Regions from separate parts of the Streptomyces bugieae genome, predicted to be linked through region 1. Evidence: riboswitches for the same ligand, from Rfam matches in the RefSeq annotation. Region 1 holds a riboswitch; the other holds the start of a gene.
The links. Region 1 has a riboswitch for glycine ahead of gcvP (aminomethyl-transferring glycine dehydrogenase). Riboswitches for the same ligand answer to the same signal wherever they lie in the genome.
Positions count from the first base shown of each region.

Region 2: linked by a shared signal. The riboswitch ahead of gcvT (glycine cleavage system aminomethyltransferase GcvT) and the one ahead of gcvP (aminomethyl-transferring glycine dehydrogenase) in region 1 are both predicted to bind glycine.

Region 1 is NZ_JAZBJP010000001.1:1,113,957-1,129,391, forward strand. It holds gene V2J85_RS05100 (CPBP family intramembrane glutamic endopeptidase) at 1-140, opposite strand, end outside; gene V2J85_RS05105 (substrate-binding and VWA domain-containing protein) at 314-2,101, shown strand; gene V2J85_RS05110 (glutamate-cysteine ligase family protein) at 2,148-3,701, opposite strand; gene V2J85_RS05115 (hypothetical protein) at 4,280-4,870, shown strand; gene V2J85_RS05120 (DUF5999 family protein) at 5,225-5,419, shown strand; gene gcvP (aminomethyl-transferring glycine dehydrogenase) at 5,497-8,382, opposite strand; glycine riboswitch at 8,571-8,668, opposite strand; gene V2J85_RS05130 (PRC-barrel domain-containing protein) at 8,783-9,178, shown strand; gene V2J85_RS05135 (DNA polymerase IV) at 9,076-10,539, opposite strand; gene V2J85_RS05140 (MerR family transcriptional regulator) at 10,606-11,211, opposite strand; gene V2J85_RS05145 (bifunctional nuclease family protein) at 11,407-11,880, opposite strand; gene ftsR (transcriptional regulator FtsR) at 11,937-12,683, opposite strand; gene V2J85_RS05155 (FHA domain-containing protein) at 12,701-13,549, opposite strand; gene V2J85_RS05160 (DUF881 domain-containing protein) at 13,668-14,657, opposite strand; gene V2J85_RS05165 (small basic family protein) at 14,663-14,995, opposite strand; gene V2J85_RS05170 (DUF881 domain-containing protein) at 14,992-15,435, opposite strand, start outside.
Region 2 is NZ_JAZBJP010000016.1:12,291-27,725, forward strand. It holds gene V2J85_RS23165 (enhanced serine sensitivity protein SseB) at 1-542, opposite strand, end outside; gene V2J85_RS23170 (AAA family ATPase) at 678-1,421, opposite strand; glycine riboswitch at 1,645-1,740, shown strand; glycine riboswitch at 1,741-1,857, shown strand; gene gcvT (glycine cleavage system aminomethyltransferase GcvT) at 1,891-3,018, shown strand; gene gcvH (glycine cleavage system protein GcvH) at 3,149-3,526, shown strand; gene glyA (serine hydroxymethyltransferase) at 3,579-4,841, shown strand; gene V2J85_RS23190 (APC family permease) at 5,094-6,776, shown strand; gene V2J85_RS23195 (L-serine ammonia-lyase) at 6,882-8,252, shown strand; gene V2J85_RS23200 (hypothetical protein) at 8,286-8,594, opposite strand; gene V2J85_RS23205 (phosphatase PAP2 family protein) at 8,737-9,528, opposite strand; gene V2J85_RS23210 (phosphatase PAP2 family protein) at 9,525-10,130, opposite strand; gene V2J85_RS23215 (DedA family protein) at 10,127-10,828, opposite strand; gene V2J85_RS23220 (BlaI/MecI/CopY family transcriptional regulator) at 10,944-11,357, shown strand; gene V2J85_RS23225 (M56 family metallopeptidase) at 11,354-12,310, shown strand; gene V2J85_RS23230 (sensor histidine kinase) at 12,341-13,801, opposite strand; gene V2J85_RS23235 (response regulator transcription factor) at 13,803-14,582, opposite strand; gene V2J85_RS23240 (glycosyltransferase family 4 protein) at 14,819-15,435, shown strand, end outside.

The DNA of each region.
Region 1 (15,435 bases):
ACGGACAGGGCCAGCACGATCAGCGTCTCACTGCGCAGGACGCTGCGGGCCGGCTGCTGGGACGCGTCCGGTCCCGCGCCGGCGCCGGAGCCCTCCCCCGGAACGTCCGCACCAGCCCCGGGACTTGTATCCGAGTCCACGCTTCCTCCACTTCTGCATTACCGCCTCTTCGCCACCACCGCCCCGCTAGGGTCTCGACAGCAGGTACGAAGATCGCGCGCGACAGGCCGGGGACGGGCGCCATCCACGTGGCGCATTTCCTCCTCCCCCATCGATTCACGATCGAGCTCCGAGAAGGAGAGGCGCTACCGCAATGGGACGACACAGCTTGCCCGACCGCCCCACCGCGCGGTCCACCGGGGCTCGCCCCGGCCCCCGGCGCCGCACCGTCGTCCTGTCCACCGCCCTCGTACTCGCGGTCGCCGCCGGTTCCGTAGTGGCGCTGCGCAGCGGTCTGCTGCCCTTCGGCACGCGATGTGACGGCCCGTCGGTGCGGCTCGATGTGGCCGCCTCGCCCGACATTGCACCGGCCGTCGAAGCGGTGGCGGATACGGCCCGCGAGAAGGCGACGCGTACCGACGGCAGATGTCTCGACGTCCGGGTCGTCGCGCGGCCCTCCCACGAGCTCGCCGACTCCCTCGGACAGCGGCCCGCCGACCCGGAGTTCCAGGTCTGGATACCGGATTCGAGCCTGTGGGTCGACCGGGTCGAAGGGGAGAGCGGCACCCCGCTGACGGCCGCCGGCAACGTCGCCTCGTCACCTCTGGCGCTGGGCGCCGTCCCCAAGGCGGCGAAGTCCCTGGGCTGGCCGAACAAGCGCTACACCTGGGCCGGTCTCACCGAGAGCGCGACCTCCGGTGGTGATCTGCGCCTGGGTGTCGCCGATCCCACCCGCAGCGCCACCGGGCTGCTCGCCCTGGCCCGTATCAGCGCCGCCAATACGGAGGACGCCGAGGACGGGGACGAGGCGGACACCCGTACCGCGGCCACCGCCAAGCTCCTCTACCAGCGGGTCGCGGACGGCGACGGTCAGGTCATGGCCACGTTGCCGCGCGACGACTCCGGTGCCGAGCAGGGCAATCCGCGCCGTAACCAGGCGCTGCTGCTGTCCGAACAGGCCGCGTTCGCCCACAACGAGGGCCCGGACGGCGGCCCGGACCTCGATCTCTTCTACCCGGAGGACGGCACGGCCCGGCTCGACTACCCGTACGCCCTGGTGGACCAGGACGAGATGAGCCCCGAGCAGTCGCGGGCCGCCAGCCGCTTCATGACGCTGCTGGGCGAGCCCGGCGGGCAGCGTGCGCTGCGCGAGCGCGGCTTCCGGGCCGGGGACGGCACGGCGGACGCCGAGGTGGTGGCGGCCGCCGGCGGGCGCGATCCGCAGCCGTACTCCGCCGCACCGGCCGACGCTCCGACGGCCAAGCAGCTCCAGGCCCTGCTGGGCATGTGGACGATCACCGTGCAGAGTGCCCGGATCTCCACCGTGGTGGACGCCTCGGCGTCGATGGGCAACCTGGTGCCGGGGCGAGGCGGCCAGACCCGGATGGACCTCGCCCGGAACTCGCTCCTCCAGGCGCTGGCCACGTTCACGCCCGAGGACGAGATCGGGCTGTGGAAGTTCGCCACCCACCTGGACGGCGAGAAGGACTACCAGGAGCTCTCCCCGACCGGTCGTCTCGGCGACCGGGAGGGCGACGGTGGCACCCACCGTGACGCGCTCGCCGCCGCGTTCGGCTCGCTGGCCCCGGTACCCCACGGCGCCACCGGTTTGTACGACACCGTCCTCGCCGCCTACGAGGAGGCCCGCCGGACGTACACGAGCGGGAAGTTCAACGCGGTGGTGCTCGTCACCGACGGCGCCAATGACGACGCGAGCAGTATCGGGCTCGACGCCTTGGTCACCAAGCTGGGGAAGCTGTCGGATCCGGGGCGTCCGGTGCCGCTGATCGCCGTCGCGATCGGTCCGGAGGCCGACGCGTCGGCGTTGGACCGGATCGTGGCACCCACCGGCGGTTCGGCCCACCGGGTGGACGATCCGTCGCAGATCCACCAGGTGATCCTCAAGGCCATCATGGCGGCGGGCAGCAAGGCGCCGCGCTGAGCCCGCGCGGCCGCGGCCGCCCCCGGCCTCGCCCCCCCGGTGGCGGCTACGCCCCCTCGGTCGCCGCCTGGCGAGGACCCGGCACCGCGGTGCGGGCGCCGAGCGGCCAGGCGACCGCCCAGGTGTGCACCGGCTGCCCGGTGTGCATCAGTTCGCGGTACCGCCGGGTCATGGCGGCGAGTGCGGCGTCCCGGTCCAGGCCCTGCCGGCGGGCGTGGTGGTACGCCGCGGCCTGCCAGGAGGCGCCGTTGACCCGCCGTCGGCAGCGCTCCTCGATGATGCCCAGATAGTGGTCGCGGTCGGCCGCCTCCACGCCCCAGGCGTCCAGTCCGCGCGCGGCCAGCGGCAGCAGTTCCTGGCGTACCAGCCGTACGGCCGGGATGTCGGCGAGGGCGGTGGTCCGGCCGGGGCGGGGCCATTGCAGGGTGGCGTCGATGCCGTACCGGCAGGCGGTGTCGAAGTTGCCGGCCGCGGCGGCGAACGGGAGGCGGGTCCAGATGGGGCGCGGTTCCTCGGCCAGGGCGCGCACCAGGCCGTAGTAGAACGCGGTGTTGGCGATGGTGTCGGCGACGGTGGGGCCGGCCGGCAGTACCCGGTTCTCGACCCTGAGGTGGGCGACGCCGTCGGCGACCGCGTAGACGGGGCGGTTCCAGCGGTAGATCGTGCCGTTGTGCAGCACGAGTTCGGCCAGGTCGGGCACGCCGCCCTCGGCCAGGACCCGCAGCGGCTCCTGCGGTCCGCACACCGGGAGCAGGGGCGGGAAGTAGCGCAGGTTCTCCTCGAAGAGGTCGTATGCGGATTCGATCCAGCGTTCGCCGAACCATGTGCGCGGGCGTACGCCCTGCGCCTGTAGTTCCGGTGCGCGGGTGTCGGTGGCCTGCTGGAAGACCGGCGGCCGCGACTCCCGCCACAGTTCCCGGCCGAAGAGGAACGGCGAGTTGGCGCCGACCGCGATCTGCGCGGCGGCAACGGCCTGGGCCGCGTTCCATACGGCGGCGAAGCGGCCCGGTGTCACCTGGAGGTGCAGCTGGACGGAGGTGCAGGCGGCCTCCGGCGCGATCGAGGGGGAACGCGCCACCAGATGCTCGACGCCCTGGATGTCCAGGACGAAGTCCTCGCCGCGGGCCGCCCGCATCTGGTCGTTGAGCAGGACGTAGCGGTCGTTCTCGGAGAGGCTGGCGACGGTCAGGTCGGCGGCGTCCAGGGTCGGCAGAATGCCGATCATCACGATTCCGGCGGCGACTTCGCGGGCCTTTCTTTCGGCGTAACTCAGGCCCGTGCGGAGTTCCTCGGCGAGCTGGTCCAGCACGCGGCCGGAGAGCCGGTGCGGGAGGATATTGACTTCCAGATTGCACTGGGCGAGTTCGGTCTGGAAATCCTGGCTGGCGATCCGTTCGAGAACCTGGGAGTTCAGCATGCGGGGGCGCCCGTCGGCGCCGGCGAGATTGAGCTCGATCTCCAGGCCCATGAGATTCCGGGGCCGGTCGAACCGCTTCTCCACGAGGAGCCTGTGCAATCCCTCGAGACAGTCGTGTAGCTTTCTTCGATAACGCTCCCGGTCCGCCAGGTCGATCCCGTCCGCGGCGACCTTCTCCCCCATCGAAAGGGTCCCTCCTCCAGTGAACGGCCCGCGGCCACGGGCCGCTTGGGGGCGAACCCGGGCACGCCGGGGCTCGCGCTACGGTCGATGATGCCCCGGCAATCTGATCGATAACGCCTCCGGGGCGGCCGGGTGCCGATAGGCTCGAAGTGGTACGGCGCCCGGCATCTTCCACCGGCATATCTCAGCGGCGATCGCCGTCCGCATTTCGCTCGTGAGATTCACCGACGAGATCCGGCCTACCGCACCGGCGAGGCAATACGAGGTGGCGCGACAAAGGCTCCGTACAAATTGGAGTAAATCACCTCGCGGACCGGTCCGGATTCGGCCTTGTCGGAAATCCGCAAGGCCGGTAGCCGAAACACTTTCAGAACATACGTCGTATAAACTCCGCTTACGAGGCAGAGACTTGGCGCCCCGTGTCGCGGTGTTCCCACCCGTGGCGTGGTTCGACGACAGGCCCTGATTCCCCACGCCGGGCCGCAGCCCCGGCCGGCCACGCTCTGACCCCGCACGCAAACAGCGCCGTTTGCACCTGCCACGCTCCACCGTGTCTCCGAAGTGAGAGGCGACCCACCATGCCGCTGCACGTTGCCCCTGCCCCCGCGCCCGCCCTGCGCAGCATCCTGACCGCCCTCGGCTCGCCGACCGCCGTCCGCGAGGCCCCGGTCCCCGCCCTGCGCGCCCATCAGGGCCCGCTCAGCCCCGACCACCCGCTGCCCCTGCACGTCTGGGACGACGTCAGCCGGGCCGACGGCACGCCGCACACCCGGCTGGCCGGCTGGCAGTTCCTGGTCCGCGGCGGCGAGCGGGCCGTGGCGACCGCCGAGGCGGTGCTCACCGCGGACGGCTGGACGTTCGGGCGGTTCTGCGGCGGCCCCTACGTCGCCTCGACCGAACGGGCGCTGGCACAGTCCGAGGCGCTCACCGCGCCCTACCAGCCCCGGCTGCTGTCCGTACCGGAGCTGTACATGCTCACCCTCTGGCTGCATCACGACCTCTCCTCCGACGGGGCCGCGGGGCTGCCGGCAGCCGATGACCTGCTGGTGCCGCTGGCGCCCGCCCCGCCCGGCATCGCCGCCCACCGCACGCACCACGTCGCGGACCTGCTCCCCCGGCTCACCCTGCGTCTGGCCTCCGCGCCCCTGGAACTGCGCGAACCGGCCTGAGCCGCAAGCCGGCGGCGTCCTTCCGGGTACCCGCGCACCGGCGCACCACGCCCCTCACGACCGTGCCCCGTGGCCCTTTCCGGTCACGGGGCGCGCTGGCGTGCTCACCCGCGCGGGCTAGCCCGCGGATACCACTGCCAACCTCCTTGGAGCGGAGAGCACTTGGGAGCAACCGCCCGCACGGGTGACGCGTCGATATCGAGTGAGTACCGCTGCTGCGAAATCCCTGCGGAATCCCCTCCGTAGGGCAACACTGGGACCGACCGAAGAAACGGGGGAGCGGCCATGGCCATCTCATCGAGCTCATCGAGCCGCACGACGACGTTCACCACACCGCAGCGAAAGACAACTTCCATGTGTCAGCACCAACCACCTTGCCCCTCAGCGGATTCCACCGACCGGGAGGCCGCACACCTTGTGGCACACCACCCGGAGCAGGGCTGGAGCCTGCTCTGCAACGGCGTCCTGCTCTTCGAGGACACCGGTGAGCTGCTGCCTGACGGGCAGGTCATCGCCCCGCACCGGGCCCGGGTCACCGCGGCGGCCTGACCCCGCGCACCCGGTAGAACCACCAGGGCCCCCGGCAGAACGCCTGCCGAGGGCCCTTGCTGTTGCCGTGGAACGGCTCAGCCGTCGTACGCGTCCAGCGGCGGGCAGGAGCAGACGAGGTTGCGGTCACCGAAGGCGCCGTCGATGCGGCGAACCGGCGGCCAGTACTTCTCGGCCGCCACGACACCGGCCGGGAAGACGGCCTCCTCGCGGGAGTACGGGTGGGTCCACTCGCCGCCGAGCGCGCCCGCGGTGTGCGGGGCGTTGCGCAGCGGGTTGTCGTCCTTGTCCCACTCCCCCGTGCCGACCTTCTCGATCTCCGCGCGGATGGCGATCATCGCGTCGCAGAAGCGGTCCAGCTCGGCGAGGTCCTCGCTCTCGGTCGGCTCGATCATGAGCGTGCCGGCCACCGGGAAGGACATCGTCGGCGCGTGGAAGCCGTAGTCGATCAGCCGCTTGGCGACGTCGTCGATGCTCACGCCGGTCGCCTTGGTCAGCGGCCGGACGTCGATGATGCACTCGTGCGCCACCAGGCCGCCGGGGCCGGTGTAGAGCACGGGGTAGTGCGGCTCCAGGCGCTTGGCGATGTAGTTGGCGCTGAGGACCGCGACCTGGGTGGCGCGCTTGAGGCCCTCGCCGCCCATCAGGCGGACGTACGCCCAGGAGATCGGCAGGATGCCCGCGGAGCCCCAGGGGGCCGCCGAGATCGGTCCGACGCCGGTCTCCGGGCCCGCGGTGGGCTGCAGCGGGTGGTTGGGGAGGTACGGCGCCAGGTGGGCGCGGACGGCGACCGGGCCGACACCGGGGCCACCGCCGCCGTGCGGGATGCAGAAGGTCTTGTGCAGGTTGAGGTGCGAGACGTCGCCGCCGAACTTGCCCGGCTCGGCGAGGCCGACCAGCGCGTTCAGGTTGGCACCGTCGACGTAGACCTGGCCGCCGGCGTCGTGCACCGCGGCGCAGATCTGGGTGATGTGCTCCTCGAACACGCCGTGGGTGGAGGGGTAGGTCACCATCAGGACCGCGAGCTCGTCACGGTGCTTCTCGATCTTGGCGTGCAGGTCGTCGGCGTCGACCTCGCCGTCCTCGCCGGTCTTGACGACGACGACCTTCATGCCGGCCATCACGGCGCTGGCGGCGTTGGTGCCGTGCGCCGAGGACGGGATCAGGCAGACCGTGCGCTGCTCGTCCCCGTTGGCGCGGTGGTAGGCGCGGACCGCCAGCAGGCCGGCCAGCTCGCCCTGGGAGCCGGCGTTGGGCTGGATGGAGACCTTGTCGTAGCCGGTGACGGTGGCGAGGCGCTCCTCCAGTTCCTGGATGAGCGTGAGGTAGCCCTGCGCCTGGTCGGCCGGGGCGAAGGGGTGCAGCTGGCCGAACGCGGGCCAGGTGACCGGCTCCATCTCGGTGGTGGCGTTCAGCTTCATCGTGCAGGAACCGAGCGGGATCATGCCGCGGTCCAGCGCGTAGTCCTTGTCGGCGAGGGTGCGCAGGTAGCGCAGCATCGCGGTCTCGGAGCGGTGCTCGTGGAAGACCGGGTGGGTGAGGTAGTCGTCGGTGCGCAGCAGCGACTGCGGAAGCGTTTCGTCGGTGGTCGCGTCGAGCTTCTCGATGTCGGCCTGCACGCCGAAGGCGGCCCAGACCCCGGTCAGCTGGGCGCGGCCGGTGGTCTCGTCGCAGGCGATGCCGACCAGGTCCGCGTCGACCTGGCGGAGGTTGATGCCGGCCTCGCGGGCGGCGGCGACGACCTCGGCGGCCCGGCCGGGCACCCGCGCGGTCAGCGTGTCGAAGTACGCGCCGTGGACCAGCTCCACGCCACCGGCCCGCAGGCCCTCGGCGAGGATGCCCGCGTAGCGGTGGGTGCGGCGGGCGATGGTCCGCAGGCCCTCGGGGCCGTGGTAGACGGCGTACATGCCGGCCATGACGGCCAGCAGCACCTGCGCGGTGCAGATGTTGCTGGTGGCCTTCTCACGGCGGATGTGCTGCTCACGGGTCTGCAGGGCGAGCCGGTAGGCCTTCTGGCCGTCGGCGTCCACGGAGACGCCCACGAGGCGGCCGGGGAGGCTGCGCGCGTACTGCTCGCGCACCGCCATGAAGCCGGCGTGCGGCCCGCCGAAGCCCATCGGGACGCCGAAGCGCTGGGTGGTGCCGACCGCGATGTCCGCGCCGAGCTCGCCGGGCGAGGTCAGCAGGGTCAGCGCGAGCAGGTCGGCGGCGACGGTGACGACCGCGCCGAGCTCATGGGCGCGCTCGATCAGGGCGCGCGGGTCCCGGACGGCACCGGAGGCGCCCGGGTACTGCAGCAGGACGCCGAAGACGCCGCGCTCGGCGATCTCGGCGGGGATGCCCTCGGAGAGGTCGGCGACGACGACCTCGACGCCGGTCGGCTCGGCGCGGGTCTCGATCACGGCGATGGTCTGCGGCAGGCAGTCGGCGTCGACGAGGAAGACGCCCTGCTTGACCTTGCCGACGCGGCGGGAGAGCGCCATCGCCTCGGCCGCCGCGGTGCCCTCGTCCAGGAGGGAGGCGCCGGAGGTGGGCAGTCCGGTCAGCTCGGCGACCATCGTCTGGAAGTTCAGCAGCGCCTCCAGGCGGCCCTGCGAGATCTCCGGCTGGTAGGGGGTGTACGCCGTGTACCAGGCCGGGTTCTCCATGACGTTGCGGAGGATCACCGGCGGCGTGAACGTCCCGTAGTAGCCCAGGCCGATCATGGAGGCCAGCACCTGGTTGCGGTCCGCGAGGCCGCGCAGCTCCTGGAGGACCTCGGCCTCGGTACGGGCCTGCGGCAGGCCGAGCGCCTCCGCGCTCCTGATCACATCGGGTACGGCGGTGGCGGTGAGCTCGTCCAGCGACCCGAAACCGATGTGCGCCAGCATCTTGGCCTGCGCCTCGTGGTCGGGGCCGACGTGCCGGGCTTCGAAGGGGGTGCCGCGCTCCAGCTCGGTCAGGGAGATGCGGTTGGTGGTCATCTGCGGGGGCCTCCTGGTCGGTACGACCTACGAGGGGCACCACGGCGCGGGTGCCCGGACGGCCTCCCCCTCTGTCATCTCAACCTGAGAGCTTCACCGGCCCGCGCATGGCGGCCCGGCTTTCACCGTCGGTGAGGAGGGGTCCCGGAGCTGTGCCTTCCGCGGCCCGCCCTGCTTTCCAGAGTGACCTCGTCCGTGCGGTACGTGTGCCTGAGAGATTCCGGGGAGGATTTGCTCCTTCGGCGCCCTGGTCGCGTACGACAAAGGACTCTCCCGCACGGGTTCTGCGGCCATTCGCCAGCCTACCAGCGCGCCACTCGAAGGATCCTTCGAGTGGCCGGGGCATGAAATGTGCCGTTTGGTAGTTGTCACAGGGCAGTTGCGACCAATTGGAGGGGCCGTGCAAACCGATATCGATCCCCGGAGCCTGATCGGCCGCAAAGCGTTCGACCGTAACGGCGCGAAGATAGGCACCATCGACGAGGTCTATCTGGACGACGCGACGGGGGAACCGGAGTGGGCAGCCGTACGCACCGGGCTCTTCAGCCGGGACGCGTTCGTCCCCCTGGAGCCCAGCAAAATGGTCGGCGAGAGCCTGCACATCCCCTACGACCGCAAGCTGATCAAGGACGCCCCGGACTTCGGTGTGGGCCGCCATCTCTCCCCTGAGCAGGAACTCCAGCTCTACCACCACTACCGCCTGGATATCTCCTCCCCCGACTCCGACGCCGCGTCCCCCGGCAATTCGGGCACCTCCGACACCGACTTCGGCAAGATCGCCGGATCGGAGGACTGATCCGCCGCGGGCCCCCCGCCCACCAGCGGCAGGGGCTCCCCCGGCCGCAGCGCCGGATCCTCGACGGCAAAGGTCCGCACCCTCCCTGGTGCGGACCACGGCGTCTCGAAGCGGACGGTCACTCTCCCCAGCCCGCTGCCCTGTACCCACCCGGCGCCGTACTCGTCGTGGACCACGTCCACGCCCGGATGCCAGCGGCGCGGCCGCTCCTCCTCGGGCGCCTCCTCGGCCGGCTCCGCCCCGGCCCGCTCCTCCGCGGCCCGCGCCAGCTCCTCGGCCTCCCGCTCCGTCGTGAGCTGGGCGAACAGGTCTTCCTGGGTGAAGTCGGCCAGCCCGCTGACCCCCACGCCCAGCAGCCGGACGCCGCCGGTGGTGTCCACCAGCTCCAGCAGCCGCACCGCGGCCTCCCGGATGACCGCGGGGTCGTCGGTCGGCCCGCGGAGCGTCTCGGAGCGGGTCAGCGTCGAGAAGTCGTAGTTGCGCACCTTGATCACCACCGTGCGCCCGGAGCGCCCGGCCGCCCGCAGCCGCTGGACGCAGCGGTCGGCCAGCCGCAGCACCTCCATCCGCACCCGCGTCCGGTCGGTCAGGTCGACCTCGAAGGTGTCCTCGACGGAGATGGACTTGGCATCGCGCTCGGCCACCACGGGACGGTCGTCCTGCCCCAGGGCCATCGCGTACAGCCCGGCGCCGTGCGCCTTCCCCAGGAGTCGTACCAGCTCCGCCTCGCCGGCCTCCGCGGTCTCGGCGATCGTGTGGATCCCGGCCCGGCGCAGCGTCTCCGCCGTCGCGGGCCCCACCCCGGGCAGCGTCCGGACCGACATCGGGCCCAGCAGCTCCCGCTCGGTACCGGGCGGAATGACCACCAGGCCGTCCGGCTTGGCCTGCTCGGACGCGATCTTCGCCAGCATCTTGGCGCCGGCCAGCCCCACCGAGCCGGTCAGCCCGGTCGCCGCCCGGATGTCGCGCCGCAGCTGCTCCCCCACGGCCCGTACCGCGGCCGTCTCCGGGGCCACCCCGCCCGCCTCCAGGTCCACGAACGCCTCGTCCAGACTCAGCGGCTCCACCAGCGGCGACAGGGCGTGCAGCAGCCCCATGACCGTTTCACTCACCTGGCGGTACAGGGTGAAACGCGGACTGAGATACGCGGCGTTGGGGCACAGCCGGCGCGCCTGGGCCGTCGGCATCGCCGAGCGCACCCCGAAGACCCGGGCCTCGTACGACGCCGTGGCGACCACACCGCGCGGCCCGATCCCGCCGACCACCACCGGTTTCCCGCGCAGGCTCGGCTTCGCCGCCTGCTCAGCAGAGGCGTAGAACGCATCCATGTCCAGATGCAGGATCGTCGGCGCGGGTCTCACATGTCCGATGCTGCCGCATGGCACTGACAATCGACCCGTCGCCGGGCCGGGGCCCGGGGGCGCGGCTCAGCCGGCCCGGTTGCGCCGCCGCGCCAGCTCGTCGTGCGGGTTCTTCCCGACCAGCGTCTCGCCGGTGTCGACGCGCTCACCGTGCAGCTGCGAGAGGGCGCCCTCCACGTCCCGCCACACCACGCCGACGGCGATCCCGAAGACCCCCTGGCCGCCCTGGAGCAGGTCGACGACCTGGTCGGGTGAGGTGCACTCGTAGACCGTCGCGCCGTCGCTCATCAGCGTCATCCGGGTCAGATCCGCCAGCCCCCGCGCGCGCAGGTGCTGGACGGCGGTGCGGATGTTCTGCAACGAGACACCGGTGTCCAGCAGCCGCTTGACGATCTTCAGGACGACGACGTCCCGGAAGCTGTAGAGCCGCTGGGTGCCGGAGCCGTACGCCGGCCGGATGCTCGGCTCCACCAGGCCGGTGCGTGCCCAGTAGTCGAGCTGCCGGTAGGTGATGCCCGCTGCCGCGCACGCGGTCGGGCCGCGATAGCCGATGTCCTGCGCCTCGCAGTCCCCCGACACCGCCGCGGCCGGTGCCGGGGCGCGGTTCGCCGTTGCCCCCGCGTGGAGCGGCAACGCCCCTTCCGCCGCCATACCGTCGCCGGTGATTGCCACGCCGCCCTCCGTCCTCCACGTCCCGGACGGGACCTGCCATATCGACGGTATGCAGTCACTCGGGGTGCGTCAACGATCGCCGCGCTCGCCACGCCGAGTGATAATCACCCTACGAGTGGTTTCTCGTGACCTCGCGTGGGGAATGGCTAAATAGTTTGGCCGGAATCAGACCCTTCGCCCGTCCGGCCGCACCGGCTACTGGCTGTTGGTCCCGAAGTCCTCGGGTGAGATCTGGTCGAGGAACTCGCGGAACTTCTCCACCTCGTCCTCCTGCTCGTCCGGGATCGCGATCCCCGCGTCGTCCAGCACACCATCGGTGCCGAAGATCGGCGTTCCGGTGCGCAGGGCCAGCGCTATCGCGTCGGACGGACGGGCACTGACCTCCACCCCGCTGGCGAAGACCAGTTCCGCATAGAAGACCCCCTCGCGCAGGTCGGTGATGCGGACCTGCGTCAGCTCCTGCCCCACCGCCTCCAGCACGTCCTTGAAAAGGTCGTGCGTCAGCGGCCTGGCAGGGACCATGCCCTGCTGGGCGAAGGCGATGGCGGTGGCCTCACCCGGCCCGATCCAAATGGGCAGGTAACGGTCGCCCCCCACCTCCCGCAGGAGCACGATCGGTTGGCTGGAAGGCATTTCCACCCGGACACCCACGACGTCGAGCTCGTTCACACAGCAACCCTAGGACGTGCCCGGCAGGTTTGGGTAGTCGGGCACTCTTTTGCTCACTACGGCCGGCCCCGCAGCGCGCTCTGGACCAGCGCCGCGTGCAGCCGTACGGAGAGCGTGGCGAGCTCCCTGGCGGTGGCCTCGGCATGGGCCCTGGTCTGCGGATTACGGTGCCGCCGAAGGGGTGCAACGACCTGCTCGACCAGGCCCGCCTCGCGCTCCGCGGCCGCCTTGACGACCCGCAGATGCCGTGGTTCGAGGCCGAAACCGCCCAGGTCGGCGACAAGTTTGGCGACCGTGACGGCCTCGATGTCGTATCCGCCGTCCGCATGGGGGACGATGAGTCCGTACGACTCCCAGTCGGCGAGCGCCGCCTCGTCCACCTCGGCGGCGGCCAGCAGCTCGGCCCGGCCGATCCGGGCAGCCGTGGGGGTGTCCTCGCCCGCTTCCGGGACGCCCTCGATCAGATCGCGGGCAGGTGCGGCGGGCGCCGGCAGCGCGACCTGCTCACCGCGCTCGATGGCGTCCAGATGCTCGCGGATGACCTTCAGCGGCAGATAGTGGTCGCGCTGCATCCGCAGGACGTTCGCCAGCCGCTCCACGTCGGCCGGGGTGAATTTCCGGTACCCGGAAGGCGTGCGCTTCGGCTCGACCAGCCCCTCGGCCTCCAGGAAGCGGATCTTGGAGATGGTGACCTCGGGGAATTCCTCGCGCAGCTGGTTGAGCACCGTGCCGATGCTCACCGGCCTGCCGTCCGAGGAGGCGGTGCCGGAATCTCCGGCACCGCCTTTCGGTGTATGGCGCATGTGCCTTCCCTGGCCGGTCAGATACCGGCGCCTCGCTGGCTCGCGTAGAAGACCAGGCGGTACTTGCCGATCTGGACCTCGTCGCCGTTGGTGAGGGCGACGGAGTCGATGCGCTCACGGTTGACGTAGGTGCCGTTCAGGCTGCCGACGTCGGAGACCGTGAAGAGGCCGTCCGGGCCGCGACGGAATTCCACATGGCGACGCGAGACCGTCACGTCGTCGAGGAAGATGTCGCTCTGCGGATGCCGGCCCGCCGTCGTCAGCTCGCTGTCCAGCAGGAAACGGCTGCCGGAGTTCGGACCGCGGCGGACGATGAGCAGCGCCGAACCCAACGGAAGGGCGTCGACGGCCGCCTGGGCCTCCGGGGACAGCGCGGGCGAGAGGTTCTGGCCCGTCGTCTCCGAGTCGTAGGCCTCGAGCCCCGAGATGGAGATCGTCGACGTCGTCTCGGACGCCCGCTCGGGCTGCGCGCCCGCACGCAGCGGCGCGCCGCAGTTGGAGCAGAACCGGCTCGCCTCGGCGTTCCGGTGCCCACACCTCGTACAAACCGGCAAGGCTGGACCTCCGCCCGTGGGTGCGGCTGATGGTTCCTGGGAACCTATGCGGGCGGCACCGGAGGGGTCAACAGAACCCGCGCCGTGCCCCCCGGACGGACCGCCGACCTCGTCACGGAAGAGCGGACGGTTCTCGGCCGCGCCGCTCTCGTCGGCCCGGCCCGCGGCGCGATGCCGCGCGGAGCCGCTGCCGCCCTCCTGGCGCGCGCTCTTGCCGAACAGCTTTCCAAACAACTTCACGGGCGATTCCCCTTGAACGAAACAGACCCGCCCGTGGGGCAGGACGAACCCTCGATGCACACACCGGCCCATCCGGACATCCAGTGAACGTCCGTGGCCTCCAGACAGTTTCCACCACACACCACACGCACGGTGCGTCGACCCCCCGCTACCTCATGCCCTCCTGGGGCACTCGACATACCTGTACGCCTCACTGCGATGACGACCGAGCGTAGTCAGGCCGCTTCGCCGCTCGCAAGGCGTCCACAATGATCTTCTTTTCTCGGGTCACAGACACCTTGGCCTGCTCCTTTTCCAGTGTCTGGACCACTCCGCCGGGGATGTTCAGCGCCGGTTCCAGATCCTCCGGCTTGCCGATGACCTTGAAGCGGTACGGCTGCGTGACGCGCCTGCCGTCGATCTCCACCCCGCCCCGGACGTCCGAGAGGGAGGTGTTCGCGACGACCCGGACGTCATTGACCTGGATCGCCTCGGCGCCGGCCGCCCGCAGCTCCTGGATGGTGTCCAGCAGCTTGTCCGCCTCCACGGAGTGCGTCGGGTCGTCGATGGTCAGGTTGATGCCGGGCCCTTGCGCCGCGACGGTCCCGGCCAGCACGCCCAGCTGCTGTTCCTTCTCCACGGTCTGCTTACGGGCCTCCTCGGCCTGGTCCGAGCTGTTCGCCAGCTCGGTCTTCTGCCCTTCCAGGCGCCGCTGTTCGTCCGTCAACCGCTGGGAGCGGTTGTCCAGCTCGTCCAGGATGCGCACCAGGTCCTCCTGACGCGCACCTCGCAGCGCACTGCTGTCACTCGTGGAACGTACCTGAATCGCCAGGCCGAGGCCGAGAATGAACAGCAGCAGGGCGACGATCAGTTGAGCCCGGGTCAACCGCGGCGGCCACAGGCTCGCCACCAGCCGCTCACGACCGGTCTTCGGGCGTTCCGCGTCCCCGTCGCCGGTGTCCGCCGCCGGGGCCGAGGAGTCTGCCCCGTTGTCCGGCTTCTGTCCAGTCGTGTCCGGTTCCTGGCTTTCCGCGTCGTCCGCGGACTTCGCCGGTTCCGGGGTGCTCCGGCTCTCCGGCGGCATCGGCTGCCGGCCGGCCGAGCCGTGTTCCTGCTCCCGCTCCGGCTCCGGCTTCTGCTCCGGTCGTTCGGGCCGCTGCTCCGGCTTCTGCTCCGGCTCAGGGGTCTCGTCCGTTGCCATCCGCCTCACGCCCGGAAGACGTGCCGGCGGATCGCCGCGGCGTTGGAGAAGATGCGGATGCCGAGCACGACCACGACACCGGTGGAGAGTTGGGCACCGACGCCCAGCTTGTCACCGAGGAAGACGATCAGCGCCGCGACGACCACGTTCGACAGGAAGGAGACCACGAAGACCTTGTCGTCGAAGATCCCGTCCAGCATGGCCCGCAGACCTCCGAACACGGCGTCCAGCGCGGCGACGACAGCGATCGGCAAGTAAGGCTCGACCACCGTCGGCACCACGGGCCGAACCACCAGCCCGACCACGACTCCCACGATGAGGCCCAGTACGGCGATCACGATGTGCCCTTCCCTGTGTCGGCGCCGTCCGGCTTGGCGGCACCGGCCTGCGGCTTTGCGGTACGTACGATCAAGCTGGGCGCGGGCGGCAGCGTCAGCTCGCTCTCGGCGGAAATCCTGGCGCGGACGCCGTAGTTCTCCTGCAGAATGTGCAGGTACTGACCGTCGGCGCTGTCCTGGAACGCGGTGCTCAGCCGCTGCCCGTCCCCCACCGCCAGCACCGTATAAGGCGGCACCAGTGGCTTGTTGTCGACCAGTATGGCGTCTCCTGCGGCTCTGATCGCCGAGAGTGACGTAAGCCGCTGTCCATTGACGGAGATGGCCTCCGCGCCCGAGGCCCACAGGCCGTTGACGACGCGCTGCATGTCCCGGTCCCGCACCCGCCCGGTGTCCGAGAAGTCGCTGCTCTCCCGTGGCCCGCCGCCGCTGGACTCGGCTCC
Region 2 (15,435 bases), on a different contig from region 1:
ACAATTCCGACGCCGGAGAACTCCAGTCCGGCGGCGGCCAGGAAGTCCACCGGCTCGTCCTGCCAGTCCGGTTCGAAGAGCCGCACCCGGCCGCCGCTCGGCAGTGCGCCGGTGTCCGGTTCCTGACGTCCCGAGCGGCACAATTCGGCCACCGCGGGCGGCGGTACCGGGACGCCGACCGTCCCGTCCGGGTTCACCACGATCCCGATCTTCGGCGGCAGCCCGCGGGCGAACTCCCGGGCCGGGGCGACGGTGAAGGACATGTGCGAGCCGACGACCCGCAGGAACTCCTGCTCGGAGCTGTAGACCGGGACGTAGGCCAGCCCGCCGATGTCGACGGTGGGCAGGTCCAGCCCGGCGGTACCGAGGCCCGCGCCGTCCGGGCCGCCGCCGTTGGGCAGCGGCACCCACACCCGGCTGCGGCCCAGGACCTCGACGATCCGGCCGCCGGCGCCGGGATGCCCGACCGACGCGGCCAGCACCTCTTCGAGCTCGTTCGCCGGCCAGGCCAGCTGCGGTATCCCCTGCTCCGGAAAGTTCATCTGCATCCACCCGTGTTCCACACCGCACTCCGCGCTTTCTGGCCCATGACCCTAGACGAGGGAAGGCCGGTGCCGCGCGTACGGTGCCGGGTCCCGCCGCGACGAGCGGCGGCGCGGGCGAAGGGGCGGCATCGGTCAGCGGAAGGTGAGGGTTTCCAGGGCGCTCGCCGCGCGGCGGTCCAGCAGCACGGCCGAGGCGAATCCCCGCGGCAGCCGGGCCGCCTCCGCGCCGCCGACCAGCCCGGCCACCGCCCGGCGGTGCCGGGCGAAGGCGTACCCCGACACCCCGCGGCCGCGCGCCTCCTGGCCGGCCCGGGCCACCTCCGGTGCCACGTCGAGCAGCACGAGGTGCAGCCCGCGGCCGCCGCGGCCGGCCGCCCGGGCGATCCACCGGCGCACCCACGCCAGCGTCCCGCAGTCGTGCACCACCACGCTGCGGCCGGAGCGCAGCGCCCGGCCGAGCGCCAGATAGTGCGCGGCCCGGACCAGCGGGCGGTACAGGCCGTAGGGCAGCCGGCGCAGCCGGCCGCGCTCCCAGCGCTCGCGGACGTCCTGGGAGTCGATCCGGTGCACCTCGGCCCCGCCGCCGTCCAGCGGCGGCACGACGCGGTGCATCAGGGTGCTCTTGCCGCTGCCCGGCAGGCCGGAGACGACCACCAGGTCACCGGGCGGGAACCGCAGCTCGGCGGCGGCCCGGGCCCGGCCGGCGCCGCGCAGGTCCACCACCCGCGCGCCGCGCCCCGGCCGGACGACCGGACGCGCCGGGCGCCGGGCCCGGGGCGCGGCGGCGCGGACCGTCACCGGCTCGGCGGCGCGGACCGCCACCGGCTCTTCGGGTCCGGCCCCCGATGTGGCCGCGAGTGCCGCGTCCCTGTGCATCGTGATCACCCTCCCCGTCCGGGTTGCGGTCCGGCCCGAGGCCGGTTCCCTACCCGCAGAGTGTCAAGAAAAGGTAATGGCCATCAAGGTGATTGTGCGATCCGCCCACGTCGGGTGCGGTGCGGCGACCGGGCCTCCTGTATTCGGCGATCCCGTGCAATGATGTGCGCGCCACGTGCACATCTCGGTTCACCCGTGCACCGCCAACTCCATACCGGCCGCTTGAATCCGCGCGGGAGAGTCCCCGGCCGCCACGGCGGGGCGCCGAAGGAGCAAGTCCTCCCTTGAATCTCTCAGGCCCCTATACCGCGCGGGCGAGGCAGATCTGAAAAGCGAGCCCGGCCCGGCCCACGGGGCGGCTCCACCCAAGGTGCAAACCGGGCCCGTTCGCGGGCTCCCGGTGAACCTCTCAGGTTCCGATGACAGATGGGGAGAACGTCTTGTCACCCCTGCCTGGGAGCCCAGAACCATGACTGATGCCCCCCGCCGCACGGCGCTCGATGCCACGCATCGGGCACTCGGCGCGACCATGACCGACTTCGCCGGCTGGGACATGCCACTGCGCTACGGCAGCGAGCGCGACGAGCACGTCGCGGTCCGCAGCCGCGCCGGCCTCTTCGACCTCTCCCACATGGGCGAGATCACCGTCACCGGCCCGCAGGCCGCCGACCTCCTCGACTTCGCCCTGGTCGGCAACATCGGCGGGGTGAAGACCGGCCGCGCCCGGTACACCATGATCTGCAACGCCGAGGGCGGCATCCTCGACGACCTGATCGTCTACCGCTTGGCCGACCAGGAGTACATGGTCGTCGCCAACGCCTCCAACGCCCAGGTCGTGCTGGACGCGCTGACCGCTCGGGGCGGCGGCTTCGACGCCGTGGTCCGCGACGACCGGGACGCCTACGCGCTGCTCGCGGTGCAGGGCCCGGAGTCCCCCGGCATCCTCAAGAAGCTGACGGACGCCGATCTGGACGGGCTGAAGTACTACGCCGGCCTGCCCGGCACGGTCGCCGGCGTCGAGGCGCTGATCGCCCGTACCGGCTACACCGGCGAGGACGGCTTCGAGCTGTTCGTCCGGCCGGCCGACGCGGTCGCCCTCTGGGAGGCGCTGACCGAGGCCGGCAAGGACGTGGGCCTGGTGCCGTGCGGGCTGTCCTGCCGGGACACCCTGCGCCTGGAGGCGGGCATGCCGCTGTACGGGCATGAGCTCACCACCGCCATCACCCCGTTCGACGCCGGCCTGGGCCGGGTCGTGAAATTCGAGAAGACGACCAACAACGGCGACTTCGTCGGCCGCGCCGCGCTGGAGGTGGCCGCCGAACGCGCCGAGGCCGCCCCGCCGCGCAAGCTGGTCGGGCTGATCGCCCAGGGCCGCCGGGTCCCACGCGCGGGCTACCCGGTCGTCTCCGCCGACGGCACGGTGATCGGCGAGGTCACCTCGGGCGCCCCCTCCCCCACGCTCGGCCGGCCGATCGCCATCGCGTACGTCGACGCGGCCTACGCCACACCGGGCACCGAGGGTGTCCACGTGGACATCCGTGGAAGCCATGAGCCGTACGAGGTCATCGCGCTGCCCTTCTACAAGCGGCAGAAGTAACGGTTCGTCCCGGCGGACCGGGCGGCGGCGCGCCACCGCGCGTCTCACTGTGCAAGACGCTCCCCCCGGACTTCGTCCGGGGAGGTGCCCCCATTCACGATCACACCCTCGCGTACAGGAGAATCGAGCCATGAGCAACCCCCAGCAGCTGCGCTACAGCAAGGAGCACGAGTGGCTGTCGGCCGCCGAGGAAGGCGTCTCGACGGTCGGCATCACGGAGCACGCGGCGAACGCGCTCGGCGACGTCGTCTACGTGCAGCTCCCTGAGGTCGGCTCCACGGTCACGGCGGGCGAGAGCTGCGGTGAGCTGGAGTCGACCAAGTCGGTCAGCGATCTCTACGCGCCCGTGCACGGCGAGATCGTGGAGATCAACGAGGACGTCGTCAACGACCCCTCGCTGGTGAACTCCGCCCCGTTCGAGGGCGGTTGGCTGTTCAAGGTGAAGATGAGCGACGAGCCCGCCGAGCTGCTGACGGCCGACGAGTACGCCGCGTTCATCACCGAGTGAGCCACCCCGCCCGGAAGTGCTCTGCGCCCTCCGACCCCTCCAGGAAAGACTCATGTCGCTTCTGAACAGCTCCCTGCACGAGCTCGACCCCGACGTCGCCGCGGCCGTCGACGCCGAGCTGCACCGCCAGCAGTCCACCCTCGAAATGATCGCCTCGGAGAACTTCGCTCCCGTCGCGGTCATGGAGGCCCAGGGCTCCGTCCTCACCAACAAGTACGCCGAGGGCTACCCCGGCCGCCGCTACTACGGCGGCTGCGAGCACGTCGACGTCGTCGAACAGATCGCCATCGACCGCATCAAGGCCCTCTTCGACGCCCCTTACGCCAACGTCCAGCCCCACTCCGGCGCCCAGGCCAACGCCGCCGCCATGTTCGCCCTCCTCAAGCCGGGCGACACCATCCTGGGTCTCAACCTCGCCCACGGCGGGCACCTGACCCACGGCATGAAGATCAACTTCAGCGGCAAGCTCTACCACGTCGTGCCGTACCACGTCGACGAGAAGACCAACCTGGTCGACATGGACGAGGTCGAGCGCCTGGCCAAGGAACACCGGCCCAAGCTCATCGTCGCCGGCTGGTCCGCCTACCCCCGCCAGCTCGACTTCGCCGCCTTCCGCCGCATCGCGGACGAGGTCGGCGCCTACCTCATGGTCGACATGGCCCACTTCGCGGGTCTGGTCGCGGCCGGGCTGCACCCGTCGCCCGTCCCGCACGCCCACGTGGTGACCACCACCACCCACAAGACCCTCGGCGGTCCCCGCGGCGGCGTCATCCTCTCCGCCACGCCCGAGATCTCCAAGAAGATCAACTCTGCCGTCTTCCCCGGTCAGCAGGGCGGTCCGCTGGAGCACGTCATCGCCGCGAAGGCGGTCTCCTTCAAGGTCGCCGCGTCCGACGAGTTCAAGGAGCGCCAGCAGCGCACCCTGGAGGGCGCCAAGATCCTCGCCGAGCGCCTGGTCCAGGACGACGTCACCGAGCACGGTGTGTCGGTCCTGTCCGGCGGCACCGACGTCCACCTCGTCCTGGTCGACCTGCGCAACAGCCAGCTCGACGGCCAGCAGGCCGAGGACCGGCTCCACGAGGTCGGCATCACCGTCAACCGCAACGCCATCCCCAACGACCCCCGGCCCCCGATGGTGACCTCGGGTCTGCGGATCGGCACCCCGGCCCTGGCCACCCGCGGCTTCACGGCCGAGGACTTCCGCGAGGTCGCCGACATCATCGCCCAGGCCCTCAAGCCCGACTACGACGCGGAGGCCCTCAAGGCCCGGGTCACCGCGCTCGCGGAGAAGTACCCGCTGTACCCGTCGCTGTGACGCGTCTCATGCGGTGATCCTCCGGACCGTCGCCGAGCGGCGGACGGAGGGTCAACGGGCCGTGAGCCCGGGGCCGTTGGTCCCGGGCTCATGGTCTGCTCACCCGGATTTTCCTCCCCTTTCCTCGCTCTCGCGCGCCCTCACGGCGGAACCGGTGATTCACGGTGATTCGCGCGAAATAAGGTGTCAGCTCGCAGCGGCCCTTCAACGGCGAGGGGGCATTTTCGACAGCAGGACGGACGACACCACCCCATGGACATGAGCGCGGGCGACCGGAAGGGGCTCAGCCTCTTCGCCCTCATCATGATCGGCATCGGCTCGATCTTCGGCTCCGGCTGGCTCTTCGGCGCCGGTGCCGCCGCCCAGGTGGCGGGCCCGGCGGCGCTGGTCGCCTGGGTGATCGGTGCCGTCTTCATCGGCATGATCGCGATGTCCTACGCGGAGGTCGGCGCGGCCTACCCGATCCCCGGCGGAATGGCCCGCTACGGTCACCTCTCGCACGGGCCGGTGCTCGGCTTCGTCACCGGCTGGGCGGTGTGGATCGCGGTCGCCTCGCTCATCCCGATCGAGTCGATCGCCGCCACCCAGTACATGACGTCCTGGGACTTCGGCTGGGCGAAGGGGCTGGTCGAACCGGCCGGCCACCAGCTCTCGGCGTCCGGCATGGCCGTGGCGCTGGCCCTGACCGTCGCGCTCTGGCTGACCTGCTACTGGTCGGTGCAACTGCTGGCCCGCGCGAACACCGTGCTCACCGTGGTGAAGTTCGCCATCCCGGTGGCCGCCGTGGCGGCGCTGGCCGCCTCCGGCTTCCACACCTCGAACTTCACCGCGCAGGGCGGCTTCGCCCCGTACGGGTGGCCGGCCGTGCTCACCGCCGTCACCACCTGCGGCGTGGTCTTCGCCTTCAACGGGTTCCAGGCCGTGGTCAACCTCGGCGGCGCCGCCCGGAACCCCGGCCGGGCCATCCCGGTCGCCCTGGTCGGTGCGCTCGCCCTGGGCCTGGTGATCTACCTGGCGCTGCAGACCGCGTACCTGGGTGCGGTGCCGCCCGAGCAGCTGGCCCGGGCCGGCGGCTGGCAGGGCGTGAACCTGAGCTCGCCGTTCGCCGACCTCGCCAGGCTGCTGATGCTGCACTGGGTGGTCACGATGCTGCAGTTCGGCGCGTTCATCTCGCCGGCCGGCTCCAACATCGCCAACGTGGCCTCGGCCGCGTACATGGTCACCAACCTGGCGGAGACCGGCTTCTTCCCGCGGAGGCTGGCGGCCGTGCACCCGCGGTACGGCACCGCCCGCCCGGCGATGTGGCTCAACCTCGGCTTCTCCGTCCTGTTGCTGCTGACCGTCGGGCGCAGCTGGCAGGCGCTGGCCGGGGTGGTCTCGGCGGCCATGGTCATCTCGTACCTGATCGGCCCGATCGCGGTGGGGGTGCTGCGCCGGACCGCGCCGGAGCTGCCCCGTCCGTTCCGGCTGCCGGCCGCCGGGGTCCTCTGCCCGGTCACCTTCGCCTTCGCGGCCTGCGCCCTGTACTGGTCGAAGTGGCCGGACACCGGCAAGGTGACCGCGCTGACGCTGGTGTCCGTGCCGATCGCGGTGCTGGTGCTGCGCCACCAGGCCGGGTCCCTCGGCGCGGCACGGCTGCGGCGGCAGTTCGCCCCGGCCTGGTGGATGATCGCCTTCCTGCTCTGGCTGGCTGCGCTGTCCGCGCTGGGCAGCCCGGACTTCGGCGGGCGCGGCGTCATCCCCGACGGCCTGGACATCGCCCTGGTCGCGCTCTCCGCGCCGGCCTTCTACTTCTGGGCCGTACGGGCCGGCGTGCGGGCCCGTACGACCGGTCTGACCGGTCCGCCCGCCGCCACGGTGGCCGGCCCGGCACCCGCGGTGACCCCGACACCTCCTGTTACACCCACCGACGGCCGCCCGACGGTTTCCGTCTGACGGCACCGCGCCGGGTCCGCGTTACGCTCGACATTCGGCGCAGAAACGTACCTCCTGTCCCATAGCTCCACCGTCCACCACGAGCAGACAAGGGAGTCCGCCCCCGTGGCCATCTCCGTCTTCGACCTCTTCTCCATCGGCATAGGTCCCTCCAGCTCCCACACCGTCGGCCCGATGCGCGCCGCCCGGATGTTCGCCGGCCGGCTCAAGAAGGACGGTCTGCTCGCCCGCACGGCCCGCGTCCGCGCCGAACTCTTCGGCTCGCTGGGCGCCACCGGCCACGGCCACGGCACCCCCAAGGCCGTCCTGCTCGGCCTGGAGGGCGACTCCCCCCGCACCGTCGACGTCGAGACCGCCGACGACCGCGTCGCGGCGATCAAGGAGTCCGGGCGGATCAGCCTGCTCGGCGCCCACGAGATCGCCTTCGACTTCGACGAGGACCTGGTCCTGCACCGCCGCAAGACCCTGCCGTACCACGCCAACGGCATGACCATCTGGGCCTACGACGCGGACGGCGCCGAGCTGCTCGGCAAGACGTACTACTCGGTGGGCGGCGGCTTCGTCGTCGATGAGGACGCGGTGGAGGGCGAGAACCCGATCGTCCCGGACGACACGGTCCTGAAGTACCCCTTCCGCACCGGCGACGAGCTGCTGCGCCTGTCCGAGCAGACCGGGCTGTCCATCTCCGCCCTGATGCTGGAGAACGAGAAGGCCTGGCGCACCGAGGACGAGATCCGCGAGGGCCTGCTGGAGATCTGGCGGGTGATGCAGGCCTGCGTGACGCGCGGCATGTCCCGTGAGGGCATCCTGCCGGGCGGCCTGAAGGTCCGCCGGCGGGCGGCCGGCTCGGCCCGCAAGCTGCGTGCCGAGGGCGACGCCACCGCCCGCGCCATGGAGTGGATCACCCTCTACGCGATGGCCGTCAACGAGGAGAACGCCGCCGGCGGCCGGGTCGTGACCGCGCCGACGAACGGCGCCGCCGGCATCATCCCGGCCGTGCTGCACTACTACATCAACTTCGTGCCCGGTGCCGACGAGGACGGTGTGGTGCGCTTCCTGCTCGCCGCCGGCGCCATCGGCATGCTCTTCAAGGAGAACGCCTCCATCTCCGGCGCCGAGGTCGGCTGCCAGGGCGAGGTCGGCTCGGCCTGCTCCATGGCCGCCGGCGGCCTGGCCGAGGTCCTGGGCGGCTCCCCCGAGCAGGTGGAGAACGCCGCCGAGATCGGCATGGAGCACAACCTCGGCCTGACCTGCGACCCGGTCGGCGGCCTGGTCCAGATCCCGTGCATCGAGCGCAACGGCATGGCCGCCGTCAAGGCCGTCACCGCCGCCCGCATGGCGCTGCGCGGCGACGGCCGTCACCACGTCTCCCTCGACAAGGTCATCAAGACCATGAAGGACACCGGCGCCGACATGTCCGTCAAGTACAAGGAGACCGCCCGCGGCGGCCTCGCCGTCAACATCATCGAGTGCTGACGGCGACGGCCTGAAACGTCGGCCCCGGCGCGGCTACCTGCCGATCTCCCAGGCGAAGGGCGGGAGTTCGCGGGCCCGGGAGTAGATCTCCAGGGCGTGCCGCGCCGGGACGAACGGGTGCACGCGGGCGCCTTCGAGGCCGGCCAGCAGGCGGGCGCAGTGGTGGACGCAGCCGGCCACCTCGCGGCCGTGGCGGTCCACGATGGTGGCGGCGTCCTGCGGCCCCTCGCACGGGGTGGGGTCCTTGACGGCGGCGGCCGGGCAGCGGCCCTGCGGGGCGCCGGCGACGGTCTCCTGGTCGGCTGCCGGGCGCGGGAGCCGGGCGTCGAACGGCTGGTTCATGGCGATCTCCCCCTGGCGGTGCGGTGCGGTCGTACCTGCCGTGGGCGGTGGCGGGATCCTTGCGGTCCCGGCGCCCAGGACAGTGGTGCTCGGCGCGGGCGGCGTCCATGCCGCCTTGGGGAAGACCTGGTCGGATCGTCAGCTATTCATGGGAATGCCCACCCCTGGGCTGCGTGGCCCCGGAGTGCGCCCGGGGCGCCCGGCGGCGGAAGGCGGCCGGTTCCAGGAGCAGGGCGAGGGTGAGCCAGGTGGCGGCCAGCAGCCAGCCGCCGACGACGTCGCCGAGCCAGTGGACGCCCAGGTAGACCCGGGTGAGGCCGACCCCGGCGGCCCAGAGGGCGAGGACCGCGCACCAGGTGCGGGCGACGGCGGGGCCGCAGCGGTGCGCCAGGCCCCAGGCGAGCAGGCCGGCCGCGAGGGCGGAGGTGGTGGCGTGGCCGGAGGGGAACGCGTATCCGGTGGCGTGCCCGGCCCAGTCGGCGACCGGCGGACGGGCCCGGGCGAGCAGTTCCATCAGGCCGTAGCGGACCGCCTGGCCGACGGCGAGGACGACCACGGTGCAGGTCACGGCCCGCAGGCGGCCGGTCGCGCCGCGGCCGGCCAGCAGTCCGGCGAGGACGGCCATCAGGTAGGGGACGAGGCCGGTGCCGGTGGCGGTCAGGGCCCGTGCCAGTGACCGCACCGGCTCGCCGTGGTGGGCGGCGGCCCAGTGGACGATGTCCTGTTCGAGGGCGAGCGGGGTGCCGTGGCGTACGGAGACGGTGACCGCGGTGGCGGCGAAGAGCACCGCACAGACCGCGGCCAGGGCGAGGAGCGCGCCGTTGCCCGGCCGGGGGACTGATCCGGGGCCCAGCCCCGGCCGTGGTTCCCGGCCCGCCACCGGTTCGGGGCCCGGTCCGGGCCCGGTCCCCGGCTCCCCTTCCGGCGCGGTCACCGCGCGGCCACCAGGGGGCGCAGCCGGGTCGCGCGGAGCCGGGCGACGGCGGGGGCCGCGCGGGGCGCGAGCGGGGTGAGGGCCCAGGCCACCAGGCCGCCGGCGAGCAGGCCGACGGCGGCGTCGTGCGGGTAGTGGGCGCCGATCCAGACCCGGGAGGCCGCCATCAGGACGGCGGCCACGGCGGCGATCCGGCCGAGCCGCCGGTCGCACAGGAGGAGCGCGACCGCGGCGGCCGCGGCGATGGCGGAGTGGTTGCTGGGGAAGGACCAGTCGCCGGGCCCGGGGCAGGTCTCGACGGTGAGGGTGTGCAGCGTCCGGCACGGCCGCTGCTCGTCGAAGAGGCTCTTGACCAGGTCGTTCGCGGCGTAGGCGACGACCACGGTCACGGGGGCGGCCAGGGCCGTGGCCATCGCGCCGGGCCCGCGGTGGCGCGCCCGCCACCAGGCGAGCAGCATCAGCACGGCGAAGAGCGCCAGGCCGTAGTCGCTCCAGGCGGCGACGGCGGTGTTCAGGCCGTGCGGGGCGCGGTGCGCGAGGCCGGTGATCCAGGTGTAGGCGGCGCCGTCGATGGCGGCTCCGCCGAGGGCGAGGGAGGTCACGGGTGCTGCTCCTCCGGGTCGGAAGTCGCCGGGCGCCGGCGGGCGCGCAGCACCTCCAGGGCGATCGGGGTCAGCGACACCGCCACCACGAGGGCCACCAGCGGCAGCAGATAGCGGTCGACGTTAGGGACGGACGAGCCGAGTGCGTATCCGGCGAGGGTGAGGCCGAGCGTCCAGAGCAGTCCGCCGGTGATCTGCCAGAGGGTGAAGGTGCGGGCGGGCACGTGCAGGGCCCCGGCCAGCGGGTTCAGCACGGTGCGCACGATCGGCACGAAGCGGGCGAGGACGATGGCCTTGGCGTGGCCGTAGCGGGCGAGGTACTCCTCGGCCCGGGCGGCGCCCTCGTGCAGCTTGCGGGCGCGGCTGCGGGCCAGCAGGGCGCGGCCGCCGCGCCGGCCGAGCCAGTAGCCGGTCTGGGAGCCGGCGAGCGTGCCGGCCGCGGCCGCGAGGAGCACCTGGGGCAGGGCGAGGTGCACGGCGCCGCCGGCGCCCGGGGCGCAGAGCAGCCCGGCGGTGAAGAGCAGGGAGTCGCCGGGCAGGAAGAACCCGACCAGCAGTCCGGTCTCGGCGAACAGGACGACGGCGACGCCGAGCGCCCCGAACGCGGCGAGCAGCGAGCCGGCGTCGAGCACGTCGACGGCCTGGCCCATAGCCGTCGCCCCGGCTGTGACCTGCGCGAACGCAGCGGCTACGGCCATGTCGGTGGCCCCTCCCATAATGGGTTGCGGGCCTGCCGTGCGACCGGCCCGACCGACTACAGTCACGTAGACGGTCTACGGAACTGTAGACGACGAGCAGGTGAAGGGCGTTCCCATGTCGGAGACACCACCCGTGCAGCGGCGCCCCTCCGGCGAGCTGGAGGCGAGCGTGCTCGCCGCGCTCTGGACGGCCGAGGTGCCGCTCAGCCCCGCCGAGGTGCAGAGCGCCCTCGGCGGCCGGCTGGCCCGTACGACCGTCACGACGATCCTGTCCCGACTGCACGACAAGGGCGCGGTGTCCCGCTCCCGGGCGGGCCGCGGCTTCGTGTACTCCCCGATACAGGACTCCGCGGGGCTGACCGCCCGGCGGATGCGCAGCGAGCTCGACAAACAGCACGACCGCGGCACCGCGCTCGCCCGCTTCGTCTCCCAACTCACCCGCGAGGACGAGCAGTTGCTGCGTTCCCTGCTGGAGGGCGCCGGGGACGGCCCCCAGGGGACGCCGCCCGCCCCGGGGGCCGCCCCGTGATCATCGCCGTCTGGATCCCGCTGCTGATGCCGCTGCTCGCGGTGCCCGCCGCCCGCCGGCTGGCCGAGTCGCTGCCGCCGCGCGCCGCGGCCTGGCTGCTGACCGGCTGCGCCGCGCTGCTCGCCGGCTGCACGACCGCCGCGCTCGGCCTGCTGGCGGCCGCCGGGGCACTGCGGCTGCCGCCGGTCGCCGCCCTCGGCCACCTCTCCCTCCCGCTGGCCGACGGCGATCCGGCCGTCATGCTCCCCGCCGCCGGGGCCGCCGGCGTCCTGCTGGCCGCCTGCGCCCTCGCCGCCGCGTACCGCGCCCGCCGCCACCGCACCGAACTGCGCACGGCCCGGCGCGCCACCGCACCGCACCCGGTCTCCGGCGATCTGTGCGTACTGCCGGACGCCGAGCCCGACGCGTACGCCCTCCCGGGGCGGCCGGGCCGGGTCGTGGTCACCGCCGGGATGCTGCGGGCGCTGCCCGCCGCCGAGCGCGAGGCGCTGTTCGCCCACGAGCGCGCCCATCTGGCCGCCCGGCACCACCTCTTCCTGCTCACCGCCGCGCTCGCCGAGATCTGCCATCCGCTGCTGCACGGCCTGCGGGCGCCGCTGGCGTACGCCCTGGAGCGCTGGGCGGACGAGGCGGCCGCCGCCCGGGTCGGCGACCGCCGGGTCACCGCCCGCGCCATCGGCCGCGCCGCCCTGGCCGCCGGCCCGCACGCCCCGGCACCGCACCGCCCCCGTACGGTCCTCGCCGCGACCACCGGCCCGGTGCCGCGCCGGGTCGCCGCGCTGCTCGGCTCGGGGCCGGCCGCCGGCCGGCCCCGGACACGGTCCGGCTTCCGCGGCCGCCGGCTCGTCGCCGCGGCCCTGCTCAGCTGCGTCACGTTCTCCGCGGCCGCCGCCCTGGACGCCGCCGCGGACCTGCACGCATCGGTGGAGGTGGCCCAGGGCGAGGCCCGCTGAGGGACCGGCCGGCTCTCCGGCCCGGCCCGGTCAGTGGGCGTATCCCCGGCCGACCGTGAAGCCCAGGACGGCGCCGCCGCCGGGGCGGGCGGCCGCGAAGGCGTGGCCGCCGTGGGCGGTGGCGATCTCCCGGACGATGGCGAGGCCGAGACCCGAGCCGGGGAGCCCGCGGGCGGCCGCCGAGCGGTAGAAGCGGTCGAAGACCCGGGTGAGGTCGGCCTCGGCGATCCCCGGGCCCCGGTCGAGGACCTCGATCCGGGCGCCGGTGACCCGCACCTCGATCGGTTCGGTGCCGCCCGCGTCGAACTTGGCGGCGTTCTCCAGCAGATTGCCGATCGCCCGGTTCAGCGCGGCCGGCCGCCCCCAGGCCACCGCCGGGCGGAGGGTCCGTACGGTGATCTCACGGCCGGTGCGGCGGCGGGCCGACGCGGCCGCCTTCTCCGCGACCTCCGCCAGGCTCACCTCCGACAGCGGGTCGTCGTCGCGCTGCCCGGCCGCCAGCCCGACCAGCTCGTTGACCAGATCGCTGAGCTCCCGGGCCTCGCCCGCCAGGTCGGCGAGCAGCTCCTCGCGGGCGTCCGGCGGCAGGTCGTCGAACCGCTTCAGCAGCGAGATGTTGGTCCGCAGCGAGGTCAGCGGGGTGCGCAGCTCGTGCCCGGCGTCCTGCACGAGGCGCTGCTGGTCCTGGACGGCACTGGCCAGCCGCCCCAGCATGTCGTCGAAGGCCCGTCCCAGCCGGGCGACCTCGTCCCGGCCGGCCACCGGCACCGGCACGTCCAGCCGCCCGTGCTCGGCGACGCTCTCCGCGACCGACGTCAGGCGCACCAGCCGGCCGGTGATCCGGCGCGCCAGCCACCAGCCGACCGTGCCGGCCAGCGCGATGACCACCGCCGCCAGCAGGACGGTGCGCTGCTGCAGCGCCGACAGCAGGTCCTCGGTCTCGCTGAACTTCTGGGCGACCTGCACCGCCCCGCGGCCGTCACCGAGCGCGACGGTCGCGACGTGGTACTCGTCGTCGCCGATGTCCGCCTCCCGCTCCGCGTACCGGCCGGCCTGCGGGTCGGTGGCGATCCGGCGCTCGGCGGCACCGGCCGGCAGGGCCGGGCGCCCCAGCTCCACGATCCGGCCGCCGGCACCCAGGATCTGCACGTCGGTACGGGTCGGCCGGGTCAGGTCGTCGCGCGGCCCGTCGTGGTCCGGGTCGGAGGCCGCGTAGTCGGCGGGCCCGAACTCCTTCTCCTGCACCTGGGTGCGCAGATCCCGGACGACCTCGGAGAACACCGACCTCTCGTCCACCCGCACCAGCCGCGCGGCCGCGTCGTAGCTGAGGAACCCCACGAGCACGGTGACCACCGCGGCCCCGGTCGCGAACGCCACCGCGAAGGCGGTCCGCAGACTGGCCGGCCGGCGGGTGCGCAGCCAGGCCGTCCGCCCGCGGTCCCGCCAGGCGCCGGCCCGGGACCGGAACCAGGCCCGCAGCCGGCCGGGCACGTCAGTCCTCCCGCAGGACGTAGCCGACGCCCCGCACCGTGTGGATCAGCGGGCGGCTGCCCGGGACGTCGACCTTGCGCCGCAGGTAGCCGACGTACACCGCGAGATTCTTGGAGCCCGGCCCGAAGTCGTAGCCCCAGATCCGGTCGTAGATCGTCGAGTGGTCCAGGACGATCCCGGCGTTCCGGGCGAGCAGCTCCAGCAGCTCGAACTCGGTCCGGGTCAGCTCCAGCTCCCGGTCCCCGCGCCAGGCGCGGCGCGAGGGCCCGTCGATCCGCAGGTCCGCGGCCTCGACGACCCCGCTGTCCACCGCCCGCACGTCGTACCCGCCGGCCGCTTCGTCCCCGCCCGGCCCGGGAGCCGCCGCGGGAGCCGCCCCGGGAGCGCCGCCCACCGCCGCCTCGGCCCCGCCCGCCGTGGTCCGCCGCAGCAGCGCCCGCAGCCGGGCGAAGACCTCCTCGACCTCGAACGGCTTGACCACGTAGTCGTCCGCCCCGGCGTCCAGACCGGCGATCCGGTCCGCGGTCTCGACCCGGGCGGTCAGCATCAGGATCGGGGTGCGGTCCTGCTCGGCCCGCAGCACCTGGCACACCTGCAGCCCGTCGATGCCCGGCATCATCACGTCCAGCAGGATCACGTCCGGCCGCTCGCGGTGCGCGGCGGCCAGCGCCTGGATGCCGTCGGCGACCGCGGTGACCCGGTACCCCTCGAGGGTCAGGGCACGCTCCAGGGCGGTGCGGATGGGGCGGTCGTCCTCGGCGAGCAGTACGGAATGGGTCACCCGGCAAGTCTGCCAAGGCCGCGGCGGGGCGGCGGCGGGCGGCCGGCCGGGCGGCGGGTTTCTTACCCGGCTCTCACCCGTGGTTCTTACCGGCCTCTCACCCCTGCCACGCAGTCGGCTTACCCCTTGCCGACACGGTGGCCCCCGTGCCGGACGGGCCGGCCGCGGCGGCCGGCCGCGGTGCGGGACCCACCGGTCCCCACGACTGGGCAGACCTCGGGAAGACACCACTCCGGATGAAGATCACCCTCCTGCTGCACAACGCGTACGCCATCGGCGGCACGATCCGCACCACCTTCAACCTCGCCGCCGCGCTCGCCGGCCGGCCCGGCGTCGAGGTCGAGATCGTCTCGATGCTGCGCCACCGCGAGGTCCCGCGGTTCACCCTCGACCCCCGGGTGCGGCTCACGCCCCTGGTGGACACCCGGGTGGGCAGCGACGACATGGCGGACCCGCGGTTCGGCGAGCCCGCCGAGGACTTCCCGCTCGCCGAGAAGCGGCACCACCAGTACAGCCGGCTCGTCGACGTCCGCGCCGCGGAGTTCCTGCGCACCACCGACGCCGACGTCCTGATCGGCACCCGCCCCGGCATCAACGTCTACCTGGCGCGCTTCGGTCCCCGCCGCGCCCTGCGGATCGCCCAGGAACACCTGCGCCACGACGCGCACGGCAAGCGTCTGCGCGCCGAACTCGCCCGCCACTACCGGCACTTGGACGCACTGGTCACCACCACCGAGGCGGACGCGGCGGTCTACCGCGCCCGGATGCCGCTGCCCGGCGTACGGGTCCTGGCGGTGCCCAACATCGTGCCCGCACCGCCCGTCGCGCCCTCCGACGGCACCGCGAAGGTGAT